DNA from 2 places in the Bacillus pacificus genome. Region 1 is predicted to be linked to the other one. Evidence: riboswitches for the same ligand, from Rfam matches in the RefSeq annotation. Region 1 holds a riboswitch; the other holds the start of a gene.
What was found. A riboswitch is a leader RNA that binds a small molecule or an ion and turns the genes downstream of it on or off. The one in region 1 is predicted to bind magnesium.
Positions count from the first base shown of each region.

Region 2: linked by a shared signal. The riboswitch ahead of LMD38_RS18455 (P-type ATPase actuator domain-containing protein) and the one ahead of mgtA (magnesium-translocating P-type ATPase) in region 1 are both predicted to bind magnesium.

Region 1 is NZ_CP086328.1:1,202,933-1,208,236, reverse strand. It holds partial or broken gene LMD38_RS06380 (hypothetical protein) at 1-176, opposite strand, end outside; gene rnz (ribonuclease Z) at 554-1,477, opposite strand; gene LMD38_RS06370 (DUF3932 family protein) at 1,667-1,918, shown strand; M-box (ykoK) riboswitch at 2,103-2,270, shown strand; gene mgtA (magnesium-translocating P-type ATPase) at 2,602-5,304, shown strand, end outside.
Region 2 is NZ_CP086328.1:3,564,143-3,569,446, forward strand. It holds partial or broken gene LMD38_RS18440 (DUF7507 domain-containing protein) at 1-473, shown strand, start outside; gene LMD38_RS18445 (FbpB family small basic protein) at 546-686, opposite strand; gene LMD38_RS18450 (5'-3' exonuclease) at 1,197-2,063, opposite strand; gene LMD38_RS18455 (P-type ATPase actuator domain-containing protein) at 2,193-2,918, opposite strand; M-box (ykoK) riboswitch at 3,262-3,427, opposite strand; gene LMD38_RS18460 (DUF350 domain-containing protein) at 3,611-3,997, opposite strand; partial or broken gene LMD38_RS28735 (glutathionylspermidine synthase family protein) at 3,990-4,110, opposite strand; partial or broken gene LMD38_RS18465 (hypothetical protein) at 4,067-4,426, shown strand; RNA gene ssrS (6S RNA) at 4,481-4,664, opposite strand; RNA gene ssrS (6S RNA) at 4,686-4,868, opposite strand; gene LMD38_RS18480 (sulfurtransferase) at 4,985-5,304, opposite strand, start outside.

The sequences.
Region 1 (5,304 bases):
TAATAAATAAGAAACTTAGCATTACCTTCATTTAAAAATAATATAAGCTAATCCACAATAAAGTCTGGTAGCAATCCAAAGTTTAACACAGAACCACTTACAAGGATAGCATAAACAAGTGAAACTATAATCAGTGGGAGTTTTGTCCATTCCCAATAATTATTAGCCCACAACAATCGTGCTTTTACGAGCAGTTATCTCTCGCTCAAATTCCTCGCATTCGCGAATTTTGAGGTAGAGTCTTACTGCCCATTAAAGTGGGATAAATTATAATCTGCCCTCATTATAACTTGTTTTTAATAAAACGCTTACTTTTAATGAATTTTAAAAGTTCTGAATAAAAATCCATTTTTGCTATTTGTATCATTCGTATGTCGTCTGACTTATATAACAGTTTTTCTAAATAATCGATACTATGTATTTTTATCCTATATTTTCACATCATTAAAACTTTCTGTTTCATCTAATATAAGCATAAAATGATAACAGTTTTATTTTATTTTTTTTAGAAAAAAAAATGGCAACCTCTCGTCGCCATTTTTTCATATCATTATTATCTTTCTACTGGAAATGATTTTAAATCCGTAGCTATTTCTGTATTAGAAAATAGCTCTCTTGCCTCTTTCAATAATTCCTTATATGTATCCCCTTGATAACGAGAACTAATATGAGTCAATATTAATCGTTTTGCATTTGCCTGAAGTGCAATACTCGCAGCTTGCTTAGATGTGGAATGAAAATAATCATACGCTTGTTGTTCATCTTCTGCCGCAAAAGTTGCTTCATGAACTAGTACGTCAGCGTCTTGTGCCAGCTCTCTACTCGCTTCACAAAATCTTGTATCACCTAAAATGGTAATAATTCTTCCTTTTTGAGGTGGGCCGATAAAATCTTGTCCGTTTAGTATCGTACCATTTTCCAATTCAACCACTTCTCCATCTTTTAAACGCTTAAAGAGTGGACCTGGTTTCACACCCATCTCCAGCAATTTATCGACTAAAAGGGCGCCTTGTATATCTTTCTCTATAATACGATACCCAAAACATTCAATACCGTGTGACAATCTTTTCGTTTCCACATGAAATTCATTATCTTCAAACACGGTACCTTCTTCTGTTATCTCAACAATTTCAAGTGGGTATTTTACATGTGTCGTACTTACTGATAATGCTACTTCAATAAATTGTTTAATTCCTTTTGGTCCATACACTGTTAAAGGTGTAGTCCCTCCTTGAAACGAACGGCTTCCTAATAAACCAGGCAATCCAAAAATATGATCACCATGTAAATGCGTAATAAATATTTTTTCAATGCGGCGTGGACGTACTGATGTATGTAATATTTGATGTTGCGTCGCCTCGCCACAATCAAATAACCAAGTTTGTCCTCGTTCTTCTAACAATTGCAAAGCAATTGCTGAAACGTTCCTTCCTTTCGAAGGAACACCTGCACCAGTTCCTAAAAATACAAATTCCACTTTCTTTCCTCCAGCTCTTTATATAATCTACCTTTCATCTTACGGAATGTTATTTCAAATGGCAAATCGAATTTACATAACCAATCATCTAGACAACTATATATCACGAACATTATACTCAAAAAATTTGGATATCGTTCGTGTTTTATGTTAAAATGATTATACTACATTTTAAGGGAGCGTTTTATTATGAAAGAAGCATTTCGTTTACAAACTGATTTTTCATCTTCATTTGATCGCTGGGTAAGTTCTTTCGTGTCTGATCACCCAGCACAATTAGAATGGACGACTTTGAAAGAGTTAATCCATGAATATACAACAACACATACAAATGATTCGTTACCAACATATATTTCTTCAGCTTTAACATATTATGCACAACGCGTTTCAACTGCAAACAGTTCAGAGATTGTTATTTTTGAAAATGTTACAATCTCATAATCTATAACAAAAAGCACTGTGATCAGTGCTTTTTATTATGTTCATTACAATATTTATTTTCCAACCTTATTTCAAAAAAACTCCGCTTATTTCCTACTATATAGCCAAGATAAATCTATTTGAGTTTTCAAAAAATATGTTGACACTACAAAATTTCAGTGCTAACATTCAACATGTAATTGAATATGGTCTCTGTTAGGTGAGGCTCCTGTATAGAGAAACGCTGCTGCCCAAAAATGTCGAGAGACGCCAATGGGTCAACAAGAAAGGTCGGAATGAAGGCCTTTTTTAACGTAGCTGGTTTCAGTACCTATGCTATACAGTGCTAAAACTCAACGAGGGAGAGGTGCATGTATTTTGTCATACACAAAAACTGTTTTGATTTATGCTTACTAACAGTCTTTGTTGTGGACTCTTTTAACTGCGAATTCAGACCTTTACTCGTTTTGAGTAAAGGTCTTTTTACGTATATATGCACCTTACTATGAAACAAACATAGCATATTCAGAAACTACTAAATTGTACGGAGGTGAGGAACAGTTGGCAATTGATGATTCGGCCCAGATACCCATATGTTTTACGTTAATATTTCATCATGTAGGTAGGAAAGAAACTGTTCCTCCTAATTTTAAATAGTCGAGTAACAGCTTGTTTCCTCCTTCATGAAAAAGGAGGAACTACCGATGTTAAATTTACTAAGACAAGAAACGAAACATTCATACGATCAAGATTGTATGAAAACAAATCACAAATTATTAGTGGAAGTCGCAACGCAGGATGCAAACAAAGCGTTACGACTTTTAGAAACAACAGAAAATGGACTCTCTAAAGAAGAAGCGTCTCGTAGACTTTCTTTATATGGCCTTAATGAAATAGCTCATAATAAAACATCACCGTGGTACATTCAATTTCTGCTGGCATTTAAAAATCCATTTATTTTTGTTTTATTAGCTCTCGGCGCACTTTCTTTTTTCACAGATGACATACAAGGAACTATTGTCGTATCTGTAATGGTAATGCTAAGTGCAACGATTCGCTTTTTACAAGAATTTCGTTCTCAAAAAGCTGCGGATCAGTTAAAGGCTATGGTCCGAACAACGGCGAGTGTCTTTAGAATAGATGGATTTGTACACGAAACAAAAAATGTAAAAATTTTGAAGCGAACTGATCCAACGGAAATTCCAATTGAGGAACTTGTACCTGGCGATATTATTTCACTTTCAGCCGGAGACATTGTTCCAGCTGATGTGCGTATTTTATCGGCTAAAGATTTATTTGTGAACCAATCTTCTTTAACAGGAGAAGCACTTCCTGTAGAAAAATACGAAAACTGCTATCATACAGAAAATAAACATCTATTACCGAAAAGCACGAAAAAAAATTACAATCCACTCGATATGGAAAATCTTTGCTTCATGGGGACAAATATTGTAAGTGGTAGCGCAAGAGCGGTTGTCATCTCCACAAGTACCGATACGTATTTTGGCTCTTTAGCAAATAAAGTAATCGGTAAGCGCGTAGAAACAAGCTTTGATAAAGGTGTAAACAAAGTAAGCTGGCTTTTAATTACATTCATGCTTATTATGGCACCTATCGTTCTTCTCATTAACGGATTCACAAAAGGGGATTGGCAAGAAGCTTTCTTCTTCGCTATTGCAATCGCAGTTGGTCTAACACCTGAAATGTTACCAATGATTGTGACTGCTAATTTAGCTAAAGGTGCCGTTAACATGTCTAAACAGAAAGTAATTGTAAAACAGCTGAATTCTATTCAAAATTTAGGTGCTATGAACATTCTTTGTACCGATAAAACAGGAACTTTAACAGAAGATAAAGTTGTACTTGTTCGGCACTTAGATCCTAATGGTAATACATGTAATCGTGTATTACACTTTGCCTATTTAAATAGCTTCTATCAAACAGGATTGAAAAATTTAATAGATAAAGCTGTTATAAAACATACAGAAGAAATTCAAAAATTTGATCCATCCGTTTTTCAAAAACTAGATGAAATTCCATTTGACTTTGCTCGTCGGCGTATGTCCGTCATTGTAAAAAACAATTCAGGTGAACATACAATGGTCTGTAAAGGGGCTGTAGAAGAAATTTTATCTATTTGCAACTACACTGAAATAGATGGCAAAATTGCTTCTCTTACCGATGACATGCGCTTACATGTAAAACAACTAAGTGAGACTTTGAATAGTGAAGGTATGCGCGTTATTGCTGTAGCTTATAAAAAAAATAGACCAACAAATAATAAAGAGTACGCCGTACAAGATGAAAATGATATGATTCTCGCTGGATATATTGGCTTTTTAGATCCACCGAAACCATCTGCCGCTACTGCCATTCAAGCATTACAAAAACATGGTGTACAAGTAAAAATTTTAACTGGTGATAACGAAATCGTGACAAAAAAGGTATGTAAAGAAGTTGGATTAAATATTGGCGAGCCTATCCTTGGTTACGAAATCGATGCTTTACCTGATAAAGCATTAGCAAAGCTAGCCGAAGAAACAACTGTTTTTGCTAAACTAAATCCAATGCAAAAATCTCGCATTATACGAGTATTACAAGGAAACGGACACACTGTAGGTTATATGGGAGATGGCATTAACGACGCCGTAGCGTTACGGGAAGCTGACGTTGGCATATCTGTTGATACTGCAACTGATATTGCAAAAGAGTCTTCCGATATTATTCTACTTGAAAAAAGTTTAATGATATTAGAAGCAGGTATTTTAGAAGGACGCACTACATTCGGTAATATTTTGAAATACATTAAAATGACAGCGAGCTCTAACTTCGGAAATGTATTTAGTGTGTTAGTAGCAAGTGCCTTCATTCCTTTCTTGCCGATGCTTGCCATTCACCTTTTAATTCAAAACTTACTTTATGATATTTCACAACTGTCTATCCCCTGGGACAAAATGGATAAAGAGTTTTTAGAAAAACCAAGAAAATGGGATACTGCAAATTTACGGAACTTCATTATTTGCATCGGTCCCATTAGTTCCGTATTTGATATCATCACCTATGTGGTCATGTGGAACGTCTTCGGTGCAAATACAGCTAGCGAACAATCATTATTCCAATCTGGTTGGTTTGTCGTTGGATTGCTAACACAAACTTTAATTGTTCACATGATAAGAACACAGAAGATTCCGTTTATTCAAAGTACTGCATCAGTACCGGTTCTTTTATTAACCGCTTGTATTATGGTAATCGGAATTTATATTCCATTCTCGCCACTTGGAGCAGCCGTTGGATTACAAGCATTACCACTTAGCTATTTCCCTTGGTTAATAGGAATACTATTAGGCTATGCTTTCTTAACACAGTTCCTAAAAAAAATTTATATTAAAAAGTTTCATAGCTGGTTA
Region 2 (5,304 bases), 2.4 Mb from region 1:
ATTTAAATCAATATTTTGATTACACGGTGCGTATTACGAATACTTCGGAGATTTCACTCTTAAATATTTCTTTACAGGATACTATTCCAGCAGGTTTACAATTTATAAACGGCACTGTCTCCATTAACGGTGAACACTCTCCACTAGCGAATCCGAATATCGGTTTCCTAGTCGCTACTAATTTGGAACCAAACGAAACAATTATCGTGTTATTCACAGTACAAGTAATAAGTCCACCTGTTACTAATGAATTTAAAAATACGACTACTATTTCGTTACAACTTCAAGTCTCGCCTACGGACCCACCAATTACAGTATCTGTTATAAGTAACGAAAACATCGTCACCTTTGTTCCAGAAAATCCAGATGAAACACTTCCAAATTTGAATTGCTTCTTTGACGGTGAACGCTTCATACGGATTACTCCTCGAAATGTACGAAATTACTTTTGGGCTTGGATTTGGTGGAAGTAATACAAAAGAAAAAGCTTGTAGTTTGGATAGTCTCTAAACTACAAGCTTTTTTCATAGGAAAAATTATTATACTCAATTACTAGCAACTTGATATGCTACATGTCGTTTCTCAATTCGTTCCTCAATTTCTTTCATATTTTCTTTATTATTTAATAGTGATTGTTTATTTTCAATTAATAATTGTTTAAAAGATTTTCTCACTTTTTTTCTCATTTTCATTGTCCTCCTTGGGGGATGATTTATATAAAGTGAAACTTTAATCAGTGGGGGTTTTCTTCATCCCCCACTGATTATTAGTTGAACCAATCGGACTTTTATGGGCAGTTGATCCCCCACCTAACTTCTTTGCTTTCGCTGAATTTTAAGATGGGGGTCTTACTGCCCATTAAAGTGGGATAAAAGATAATGAATTATCTGGTTGTTCTTATAATAATTGATTGTTGTGAATTCTATTTGAACTTCATATGAAAATTCCGTTTATTTTCTGACAACTTTGTGAACACTCAAAAAAAGAGATTCCCCTAAAAAAGTCTATAGTTGTTTCATTCAATTACATCAATCGCCATTTGCATCATCTTATATCGGTTTATATTATCTAAACGTTTATATATCACAATCTAAATTTCATATATTTTCACTTATTAACATACTGTTTTCCAAATTAAAAAAGAAGGTGTCACCTAGTCTAAGTTCGACTTATGCAACATCCTTCTTTTCAACTATTTACAGCATATTGATTAATATTTCAGGTCTTCCCCAATTCATTTCTTCACAAACGAATCGTAATTTTTCTTCATCTATTGTGTGTAATCCTTCTTCTAGTGAACATGAAATAGGAACTTCACAATGAATTTGTGCCAATTGTAATGAAATATTTAAATTCTCTAAATCACTTTCAATCTTCGTACGTTGCGCTTTCGTTAATGATGTTATGTTTTCTAGTACAGCTGATACTGTTCCGTGTTCTTGAATAAGCTTATACGCTGTTTTTTCACCAATACCTTTTACACCTGGATAATTATCACTTGTATCTCCCATAAAAGCTTTCGCATGAACAATTTGCCACGGTTCTACACCTTTTTCTTCCATAATTTTCTCCGGTGTGTAATACTCGTAATTTCCAATTCCTTTGCGCAGAAGCATAACTGTAACGTTCTTATCAACAAGCTGAAGTAAATCCGTATCACCTGTTAAAATATAAACTTCCGCTTCATTGCAATATTGTTTTGCTAGTGTACCGATACAATCATCCGCTTCATACCCTTTCAGACCGATAACTGGAACAGATAATTTTGCAGTCATTTCTTGCACTAGATCAAATTGCGGAATTAATTCTTCAGGCGGCGCTGCACGATTCGCTTTATAATTTGAGAACGATTCTGTTCTAAATGTTGTACTTCCCATATCCCAGCATGTTACGATATGTGTCGGTTCAATTGCTTGCATTGCCGTTAATAAATGTTTCATATAACCATGAATCCCATTTGTAGGGGTACCATCTTGTCGTTTCATAAACTGTCCATAGACACTTGTTGCATAAAAAGCACGAAATAATAGTGCCATACCATCAACTAATAATACTTTTTTCATAATTCCTCTCCTACCAAAAAAATAATAACCTCACGTCATCACGTAAGGTTATATAAATAGATTACCATTCTACGTTTTTCAACTTTGTCTATTATACATTGTTTTTGTATATTTAGCATCAATTACATATTAAGACGTTCTACTACAACAAGTATGAAGAATCCCTGAATACGTATTTTTCCCAGTTGAAACTACTACAGCCTTTGCATTCCCGCCAACAATATACGTCCCTTTGAAACATACATTTTCAAGTTCAAGTGGATTATAGTCTTTCATTCTTTTCAAAGGAATAAATCGTTTGCGTTCAAGATGATAGCAACTTTCAAATTTCTCAATACTCGCATCGTTTCCTGTTAGCACAGATTCATTTACTAATAGATCATTTGCATAAATGATACGTACATCTGCTGGTACTGTATCACCTTCTGAAAGGAAAATGATATCACCAGGAACAAGCTCTTGTACTGGCAAAGTCATCATTTTTAATTCACCGTTTACACCTGTTACACTAGAACATTCTACTCGAGACACCGTAATTTTCTCACATTGTAATCCATCTCTCACATGTTGTTTTGAAAAACCTGGGATCATTCCACCTAGCTTCATCATCACTTCTGCAATACGAGCTCTTTTTGAAGTTAATTCATTTCGGCCGTATACTTGAATACGTTTTTGTGCCTCTTTCACAGATAATCCATCTCTTGTTGTTTTAAAATACGCAAATACAGATTTTACATCTCTCGTTGCGATTTCAATTAATAAATCTTTATTTTTTTGAAGCAATGTTTGTTCTTTCATTGATTTTTTGCTTAATTTATATGACGTGTTACCCACAGTTTTGTTTGCATATAACATATTATCGTCTCCTCCTTTACAACATAGGAAGAAACGCTTTGTTTCTCGATTTATCCACTTTACTGTAAAAGTGTCTAGCGCTTAAACATACATATAAACGCTACATAGTGATAAATATAGAGGGAGGAACAAGTCGTTTCCTGCCTACATCATATATTTTTGATTTGAAGTATATGGGTAACGGAACCGAGTCAGAATTTGACATGCTCCTCACCTCCTCGTTTTATTTTATAGTTTATACTATGAAATGACTCATAGCTTTGTAACAAAAAGACCCTTACTCCGAAAAGAGTAAAGGCCATGACATACACAAATAAGCGATTCCTAATACAATTAGAAATCTACGGACCTCTCCCTCGCCGAGTTTTAGCACTGTATAGCATAGGTACATTACCAGCTACGTTAAGAAAAACCTTAATTCGATCATTCCTGTTGACCCATTGGCGTCTCTCGACATTTTTGGGCAGTAGCATTTCTCTATACAGGAGCCTCACCTAACAGAGACTTATTTTTATTACATAGAAAATGTTACTCTTATTTAAAATAGATGTCAACACCTTGAATGGAATCTTTTCCTTATTACAACAACTCCCTCTCATATACATACTATTTCTCTTTCTACGTATTAAATGAATGAAGCACATATTTTAAAATTAGTAAAAATAAAAACCTTACGTTTAAACGTACAGTTTTCAATAAGTTATACAACCAGCAATTACAATCCCAATGGAAAGCGATAAAAACATAAGAAAAAGACCGACCGCTTGATTATCTTCTTCAAGACTTTTATTTATATTAAAGCGTGGTGTAAGCCACTCAGCTAAATAAAAGACGATAATTTGAGCCAAAATCCCAACCGCTCCCCACGAAACCATATCAAGAAGTGAAATGGAATTAGCTGCTGTTGAATATAAAACAATAGCTAACCCAAGTAATCGCCCTCCAAGTACATAGCTTACTGCCTTATTCCCTTGGGCCATTAACTTAAATTCTTTTACTTTCGTTGTCACTTCCATCAGGAAAAGACCTATGCATAAAAGACCAAGTGTTACTGCTAAATATAATAAAAAATTAATCATATACTTCCTCCTTTTTTATACCTACTGGTAAATAGTACGATTCATTCCCCGTAATTTTTTTCACCAACACGCATGACTTGTGAATATTTTATAAAAGATAAAAATACATATGTTGTCACTGCAACCTCAGTAGATCCAGACGGAACAGCAGTTATATATATTCAACAAGAAACTTTCTATAACGATCCTTCAGATCCTACTTACTTCCACATCGGTTTTGAAATTAGAGAGCTAAAGAATACAAGTTCAAACTTGATTGAAAGTAAAGATGTATGGAACTATGAAGAAATTTTACCATCTCTTCATTCAGATATTATATATATTCAGCGCGACGGCATGCATATGGAGTTTACTTTAGATTCAAGAGAAATTGATGAAGACAGAAAATGCTATATTTATTACGGAAACTTCACAGGTGAATCGAGATAACATGGATATATGTATGCAACAAAAAAACCTTACGTATAAAACGTAAGGTTTTTATATAGCCCCACATATGCCGTTCTCTCTAGATGTCCATAAACCTGCTCTCACAGGTGGATGCTCTCACAAATGTTTGTAACTTCCTTCTTAAAAAGATGGCATGTTAGCTACATTTAAATATTGAACTTCCATATTAAACTTATTGGTTTAAGACATGCATAAGCTACGTACACCGTAGGAATTTTATATAATGTTAGTTGAAATAAGACCCCCGCACGTGCCGCTCCTCGTAAATGTCCAAAAACCCGCTACTCGCAGGTGGATGCCCTCACAGTTACCGTACATCTTCCTCCACAAGGAAGGCTTGATGATGGTCGCTAAATATTGAGCTTCCGTATAACTAACATCGGTTTTAGACATAAATAAGTTACGTACACCGCAGGATGTATTATTTACTTGTCGTTATATTATCACATTGTTTCCAATGTGTAAAATACAAAGTTTTTCGAGCAATCTCTTGCTTGTGACCTTATTTTAATACAAATTATTTTTGCATGCAAGTGATTAATCTTCTTCTTTTGCAATTTGATTTTCTGGATAAGAAATCCAATCACTCCAGCTACCTGCATACAATTTAACATTTTGGAATCCAGCTAATTTCAATGCAACGATATTTGGACATGCTGTAACACCAGAACCACAATATACAATTGTTTCCTTATCTTTCGAAAGATTTTGGAATCGTTCTTGTTGCTGAGCTTCATTCTTAAATTGTCCTGATTGCAGCATTCCATCCTTCCAAAAATAATTTACTGCTGTTGGAATGTGTCCTCCTTTCGGATCAACAAGTTCCTCTACACCAGCATAACGTTTTGGCTCTCTAG